One region of the Planococcus faecalis genome, then DNA from elsewhere that is predicted to be linked to it. Evidence: riboswitches for the same ligand, from Rfam matches in the RefSeq annotation. Region 1 holds a riboswitch; the other holds the start of a gene.
The links. Region 1 has a riboswitch for FMN ahead of AJGP001_RS15110 (hypothetical protein). Riboswitches for the same ligand answer to the same signal wherever they lie in the genome.
Positions count from the first base shown of each region.

Region 2: linked by a shared signal. The riboswitch ahead of AJGP001_RS10450 (ECF transporter S component) and the one ahead of AJGP001_RS15110 (hypothetical protein) in region 1 are both predicted to bind FMN.

Region 1 covers NZ_CP019401.1:3,045,197-3,048,615, reverse strand. The annotation lists gene AJGP001_RS15120 (GNAT family N-acetyltransferase) at 1-482, shown strand, start outside; gene AJGP001_RS15115 (CHY zinc finger protein) at 549-872, opposite strand; FMN riboswitch at 1,030-1,200, shown strand; gene AJGP001_RS15110 (hypothetical protein) at 1,263-1,544, shown strand; gene ribE (riboflavin synthase) at 1,545-2,174, shown strand; gene ribB (3,4-dihydroxy-2-butanone-4-phosphate synthase) at 2,191-2,811, shown strand; gene ribH (6,7-dimethyl-8-ribityllumazine synthase) at 2,835-3,299, shown strand.
Region 2 covers NZ_CP019401.1:2,082,594-2,086,012, forward strand. The annotation lists gene AJGP001_RS10440 (YpbB family protein) at 1-335, opposite strand, end outside; gene AJGP001_RS10445 (ferredoxin) at 442-693, shown strand; gene AJGP001_RS10450 (ECF transporter S component) at 922-1,503, opposite strand; FMN riboswitch at 1,648-1,780, opposite strand; gene AJGP001_RS10455 (hypothetical protein) at 1,857-3,047, opposite strand; gene AJGP001_RS10460 (RNA polymerase sigma factor SigX) at 3,037-3,419, opposite strand, start outside.

The sequences.
Region 1 (3,419 bases):
AAAAAAGAGAAGTGACATTGCACCGCTACTCCTCCAAACGATCAATCGGTTACGATTTGCCAACACATCAGCTGGAATTTACACGATTGCCTATAGAAATTATTGAAAAAGATGCTAAAGATCCGTTAAAGCATTTTATTATTATTAAAGCACGCGGAGAAGATGCCGGTTTTTTCGAATTGGATGAATCGGAAGACCGTAAAAAATATTCGAACAACCCAAAAGCCTTATTGTTGAGAGGGTTTTCTGTGAATCCAAAATATCAGGGGCGAGGAATTGCGACAGGGTCTATCTATGCACTGCCAGAGTTTATGGAAATGGAGTTTCCAGATTTTGATCAAGTGGTGCTAGGCGTCAATGCGCGTAACATCCCTGCACAACGCTTGTATCAAAAAGCGGGATTCGAAGATACAGGTAGACGAATTATGCGCTCTAAAGGAGAGCAACTTGTAATGTCTTTATACACCAATAAAGCCAAGTGAGATATCGTTTCTCACTTGGCTTTATTGATTTTTTAAAAGAATCACGTTTCTAGGGCTTCCAGTTTTTTATCCGAAATAAAGATACGTATGCAAGTTGCAGCCTGGATTAAAAGGCAAAGTACAGCTAGGGCAAATAGATGCACAGGCTAAATATTCATCGATAGTAAGTTCATGCCCACAGCTCCCGCACAGCACTGCTTTTTCTTGGAACCGGTCTTTTGGCCAAACTTGGTGGTTGCCACAGCCTATAGCTTGGTGGCATTCGAAGCAGGGGAAGTATTGCTGACAGCAAAAAAACTTGATGGCAATTCGATCGATAGCTGAATGGTAATGAGCACAACGTGTTTCCGCATCTACGCTGACGCCTTTCACTGTGTGGTGATGAGACATAGTAACTCGTCCTTTCTGAAACGGTAATATGTTTTAAACTAGGCAGTTGTTTGAGGCTGATAGAATTAGCGGTCACTGGAGTTCGTCGGAAATCTTAGCTTATTTTATAGGGTTCAGTTTCTTTCTATGCTACTATTAAAGAGACGAAACTACGAATCTAATTCTTCGGGGCAAGGTGAAATTCCTTACCGGCGGTGAGCAGGAAACTGCAAGTCCGTGACCCGGTTGGACGATGGCAAGCATAGGCCACTATGTTTGAAGCGTCCAAACGGTGGAGCTGGTGAAATTCCGGCACCGACAGTTACAGTCTGGATGGGAGAAGAATGTAGAAATCGGCTTCGTTATGTGCCTCTTCTTTTCAATGCATTTAAATTGAAAGGAGGAATTTGTATGACCAAATACCTTTATCAGGGAGTAGTCTCTGGAAATACAAATCAACGGTTTTTAACCCTGCTCATTTCCTCACTGGAAAAAGAGCTTCTTCAAGGTACGAAAAATGGCCGTCTACTATGCCAACTTGATAAAGAAGCAGGGCACATTGTGTTATGGATTCAAACTCTTCTGAAATATTCTTTCCTCACCACCTATATGCCCCACGGTGGAAAGCGCCCGAAAACTCGTAAGACCACAATTGAATACGTTTTTGCGAACAGAATGGAGGAGTGTGCCTAAATGTTTACAGGTATTGTTGAAGAACTTGGCCATGTTGCTTCAGTTCGCTCTAAGCCACAAGCAATGGAGTTAACTATTTCTTGCACGCTTATTTTAGAAGACGTTAAACGTGGAGATAGTATTTCCATTAACGGCGTTTGTTTAACTGTATCAACATTCAGTTCTAGTACCTTTACCGTTGACGTGATCCCAGAAACGGTGAAATCTTCAACGATGATTGGATTAAAGGTAGGTTCACAGGTAAATTTAGAACGTGCTATGCCAGCTAACGGACGTTTCGGCGGTCATTTTGTTAGTGGCCATATTGATGGCGTTGGCGTTATCCGTTCTGTGAAAAAAGAAGCGAATGCGATCACGAAAACAATCGAGCTTGAACCTCAGTTGATGAAGTATATGATGCTAAAAGGATCAATCGCAGTAGACGGTATTTCTTTGACGATTTTTGCTATTAGCCATAATACTGTGACGATTTCTCTTATTCCGACGACGCAAGAAGATTCGCTATTAGGAGAAAAAGGAATTGGTGAAAAGGTCAATATCGAATGTGATTTACTGGCCAAATATACCGAGCGAATTCAAACAGCAGAACCAAAAATCAGTAGAAGCTGGTTAGCAGAAAACGGATTTTAGAGGAGGCGCGACACACATGTTTTACACGGTAGAAAAAGCCATCGAAGATTTAAAGAATGGTAAAGCCATCATTGTAATTGATGATGAAGACCGAGAAAATGAGGGCGATTTTGTCGCATTGGCAGAATTCGCATCTCCCGAAATCGTCAATTTGATGGCGACCGAAGGAAGAGGATTGATCTGTGTGCCACTTGCCCAATCAATCGCTCAAAACTTACAAATTGGTCTTATGACAGATCATAATACAGATGAATATGGAACGGCCTTTACAATCAGTGTAGATCATAAAGATACAACGACAGGCATTAGTGCTTTTGAACGTTCTCATACAATTACTAGTTTAGCAAAATCAGATGCTCAAGCAGCTGATTTTAAGCGCCCAGGCCATATCTTTCCTTTGATCGCAAAAGATGGCGGCGTCTTAGAGCGGACCGGGCATACTGAAGCCGCAGTGGATCTAGCCAAGCTTGCAGGTTCACCTCCAGCAGGAGTTATATGTGAAATCATGAATGCTGATGGCACAATGGCGCGTGTTAACGATTTGTTACAAGTGTCAGAACGTCTCGGTCTAGGTATTTTGACGATTAAAGATTTAGTAACGTACCAACAAGAACAGCAAAACAGGACAACTTATTAATCGACTAGAGGAGATGGACTTAAATGACGATACATTTTGAAGGTTATTTAAATGGCGAAGGATTACGAATCGGAATAGTGGTTGGACGTTTTAACGAGTTTATTACGAGTAAATTATTGGGCGGTGCAGAAGATGCGTTAAAACGCCACGGTGTTAGTGAAGAGGATGTGTCGATTGCTTGGGTACCTGGAGCTTTTGAAATTCCACTTGTGGCGAAGAAAATGGCATTAAGTGGAAAGTACGATGCAATTATCACACTAGGGACAGTTATTAGAGGCGCTACTCCTCACTTTGACTATGTTTGCAGCGAAGTCGCTAAAGGTGTTTCAAGAGCAAGTGACCATGCAGATATTCCAGTTATTTTTGGTGTTTTAACAACAGATTCTATTGAACAGGCGATTGAACGCGCTGGAACAAAAGCTGGAAACAAGGGCTGGGAATCAGCAGCTGGGGCCATTGAAATGGCGAATCTTATGAAAAAATTATAATCTCTTGCTCCTGAGCTTTTGCTCAGGAGTTTTTTTGAGGTTAAAAGACGAGATTTGGGGAATGTGATAGGTAAAGGAAGTGTATGATGGTTATAAACAAGCGAAACATTCTAGGTTTTG
Region 2 (3,419 bases), 960 kb from region 1:
GACAAGCGACTAAAAAACAAATTTTCGTTCCCTCGGTATTTCCAACCATTCAACGACGACGGGGCAACACTTAACTTTAACGCTTTTTCGGATAGTTCAATAACTTGTTCATTTGCTAGTAAATAACCTTGCGAAAACAAGCCTTGAACTACTTGATCATAGGCTTTCTTATCCAGTTTTGGCAACACGCCAAAATAAGGATAAAGGCCGAAATAACCAATATCCTGTATCGTTTGCCCAGACTTCTTTCCTTTTATCAAATGATAGGGAGAAGAGACGGTTCGCTGCCGATCGACAGTCTTCATAATGGCCAAAATGAGTTCAGTAACTAACAAGCTTGCTCCCCCTAACGGTTTTAGGTTGAAAAACTGTTCAAACACCTTTAGAATAAATACGATAGTATAACTGAACTTGTTCGGAGATAAAGGAGTGGAAAACAATATGGCTAAGTATACCATTGTCGACAAGGACACTTGCATCGCTTGTGGTGCTTGTGGTGCTGCTGCACCTGACATTTATGATTATGATGACGAAGGAATCGCTTTTGTTATTTTAGATAATAACATGGGAACAGAACAAGTTCCAGATGAACTCGAAGAAGACATGGAAGATGCATTTGAAGGCTGTCCAACAGATTCGATCAAAGTTGCAGATGCATCTTTCGAAGGCGATCCGTTAAAATACGAAGACTGAATCAAAAAAGAAGGCGTACTGGAGAATCCCTCCAGTACGCCTTCTTTTAATTTGTGCTAATTCAAATTCCGTCAAATCTACACGGCTGTTTTCACTTTTCTTTGTCCAGACTCAACCAGCCATATTTTAGGGTCACAAGCCACACTGGCTATGCGGCTGAAAAAATGCCGCTTCGCCAGTGCATCTTGTGCCCGTCAAATCTACACGGCTGTTTTCGCTTTTCTATATCTATGATAAATAATAGGATCTTTGCTTTTCGATCCATGTGTGCATGCTGCTGAATACTAGCAGGACGACCGAAGTTAACAATAGACCTTTGATTAAGTTAAATGGTAATATCCCTAAGACGATTGTGCCAAATAACGCATTGCCCGTTTCAGCAGGCACATTTAAAAAGTACGTATACATTGGCAAGAACACAAAATAGTTTAAAACACTCATACCAATTGCCATAGTTAATGTTCCCACAGCTAAGCCAAAAATCATGCCTTTTTTATTCGCTACTTTGTGGTAGATAGCATAAACCGGAAGGATAAACAGCAAACTTGTTATAAAGTTAGCCATATGACCAACAGGTACACCTGTCGGACTTCCTGCAAAAAGCCAATCCAACACGTTTTTGAAGAATGCTACTAAAATCCCTGCAACTGGCCCCATCGTGATGGCTGCAATTAATGCCGGTACGTCACTAAAATCCACTTTCAAAAAAGCCGGTAATGCAGGTAATGGAAAGTTAAAAAGCATCAATATAAATGAAATACTGCTTAACATCCCAATCACAATCATCGTTTGTAACTTTTTGTTCTTCATATTCCTCTCTCCTTGTCGTGATTCACCAGAAGAAAAGCTTGGACCCAACATTTACATATAAAATCCCTTAAGCACTAGTACTTAAGGGAGAAAAGGCACACTTAATAAGCGTTCCGTCTACATGTAAACGACAAACGTCCGCACCTTCACCTTCTCCCATCCAGACTATACTGTCGGCTTTGGAATTTCACCAAATCCTGCGTTTTACGGCTCGCGGGCTTATGAACAGAGTTCAATTACCGCCGGTAGGGACTTTCACCCTGCCCCGAAGATGAATCGATATTTTGTTATAGCCTAATCGTAGTATAAAAAAGAAGCGTTGTAAACAAATTTGTTTACAACGCTTCTTTTCCTTATTGTATTGGCCATTCTAATAAATTAGGCGCTAGTGGAACGGGTAATGGCTGAGTAAAATCAAACCCGTTCCAACTATCAGACTGTAACCCTTTTACTGCTATTTTTTTATCAAAAGAAGCTGCAGTCAACGCCAAACTTTCAATCATTCGAACTGCTTCTAAACGATCCATTGTTTCTAAATCGACTGAGCCCTCAAAATCAATTTGCACCAAATCTCCAGTTTCTGATAGTTGAAAATCCACATTTTGTGGAATTGTAGCACGATAAAAGTCGTTTGGGCTTTGCGCAAGCGCTTCGATCGCTTCAGTCGCTGCGGCGAAAGGACTATCGTATCCCGGAGCAAGATAAATTTCGCCATTTGTCGTTGTAAATGAATAATAAGCAACATCTTTCTGTTTTGGACTGATTGCTTCTACAGATCCTACCTGGGAAAATTCTGCTGCAGAACCATCTTCATTGACTACTGTAATTTCAGCGACGTCTGGAAAAGTCGCCGAAAGTGTATTGAAATACACACCTATACTTGCAGAAGCCAAATCGTATTGGTGATCCTGCGGCAAGATGTGGCGTATTCCTTTCACCGTTTTTTCTAAATTACCTAGATAGGGGTGGTACTCATCGAAACCTAATTGCGTTTCGTCAATATCGTCTGCATATTGCTGATACAATTCAAGCGATGATGGTACTAAATCTCCAAATGCTGCTGTTATCTGATTTTCTGGAACAAGAAAAGAAACGGGCACCACGTTAGCATTTTCGGTTAAGCCGATCGTCATTAATGTCTGGTTTCCAATCGTTTCTTCGTAAACTGAAGTTCGCAACACTTCATCTGCTTGCGCTACAGAAAATTGATTTGATTCTTCAGTGCCAGATCTTTCAGCTTCAGACGAGCTATCAGCTTGCTCTGAACTGTCAGTTGATGTTGCTACTGATTCTTCATTTGAACTGTCCTTATTTTGAGCAGCATCCAAGCCATTTTGGCTGATAATAGAGGAGACCAGCATTCCAAAAGCAATAAATGCCAATGCCGCTACAAGCAAGGGCAACCATTTTTTCGGACGCTTTTGACCTTTCTTTTGATCAACCAGCTGACTGTAAATTTTTTCTTTTGCTCGATTATCTTTTATTGAAGGGAAATCATTTAACAAATCTTCGATGGATTTATCGGTCCATTTGTCATTTGACATTGTCGTCTCCCCCTTCCCTAGCTATTAATTTTTCACGTAATGCTTTTATTGCACGATGTTGTGTTGTCTTCACTTTTCCTTCAGTCCAGCCTAAAACTTCTGCAGTTTCTGCGATCGACAAGTCTTGAAAAAACCGCATTATGACGACCATTTTCTGATCTCCTGTACACGTATCCAATGCTTTATAAAGAAATATTTTATCTTCATTCAATAAGGAAACTTCTTCTGGGAGTTTTTCAGACGACACCAATTGTTGTGTTTCCCAATCAAAATACGCCATCGAATGTTTTGTGCGTACTGCTGTTTTCCGAAAATGATCGATCGCCACGTTTTTTGCAATCGAAAAAAGCCATGTCTTTTCTGAACTTCTTC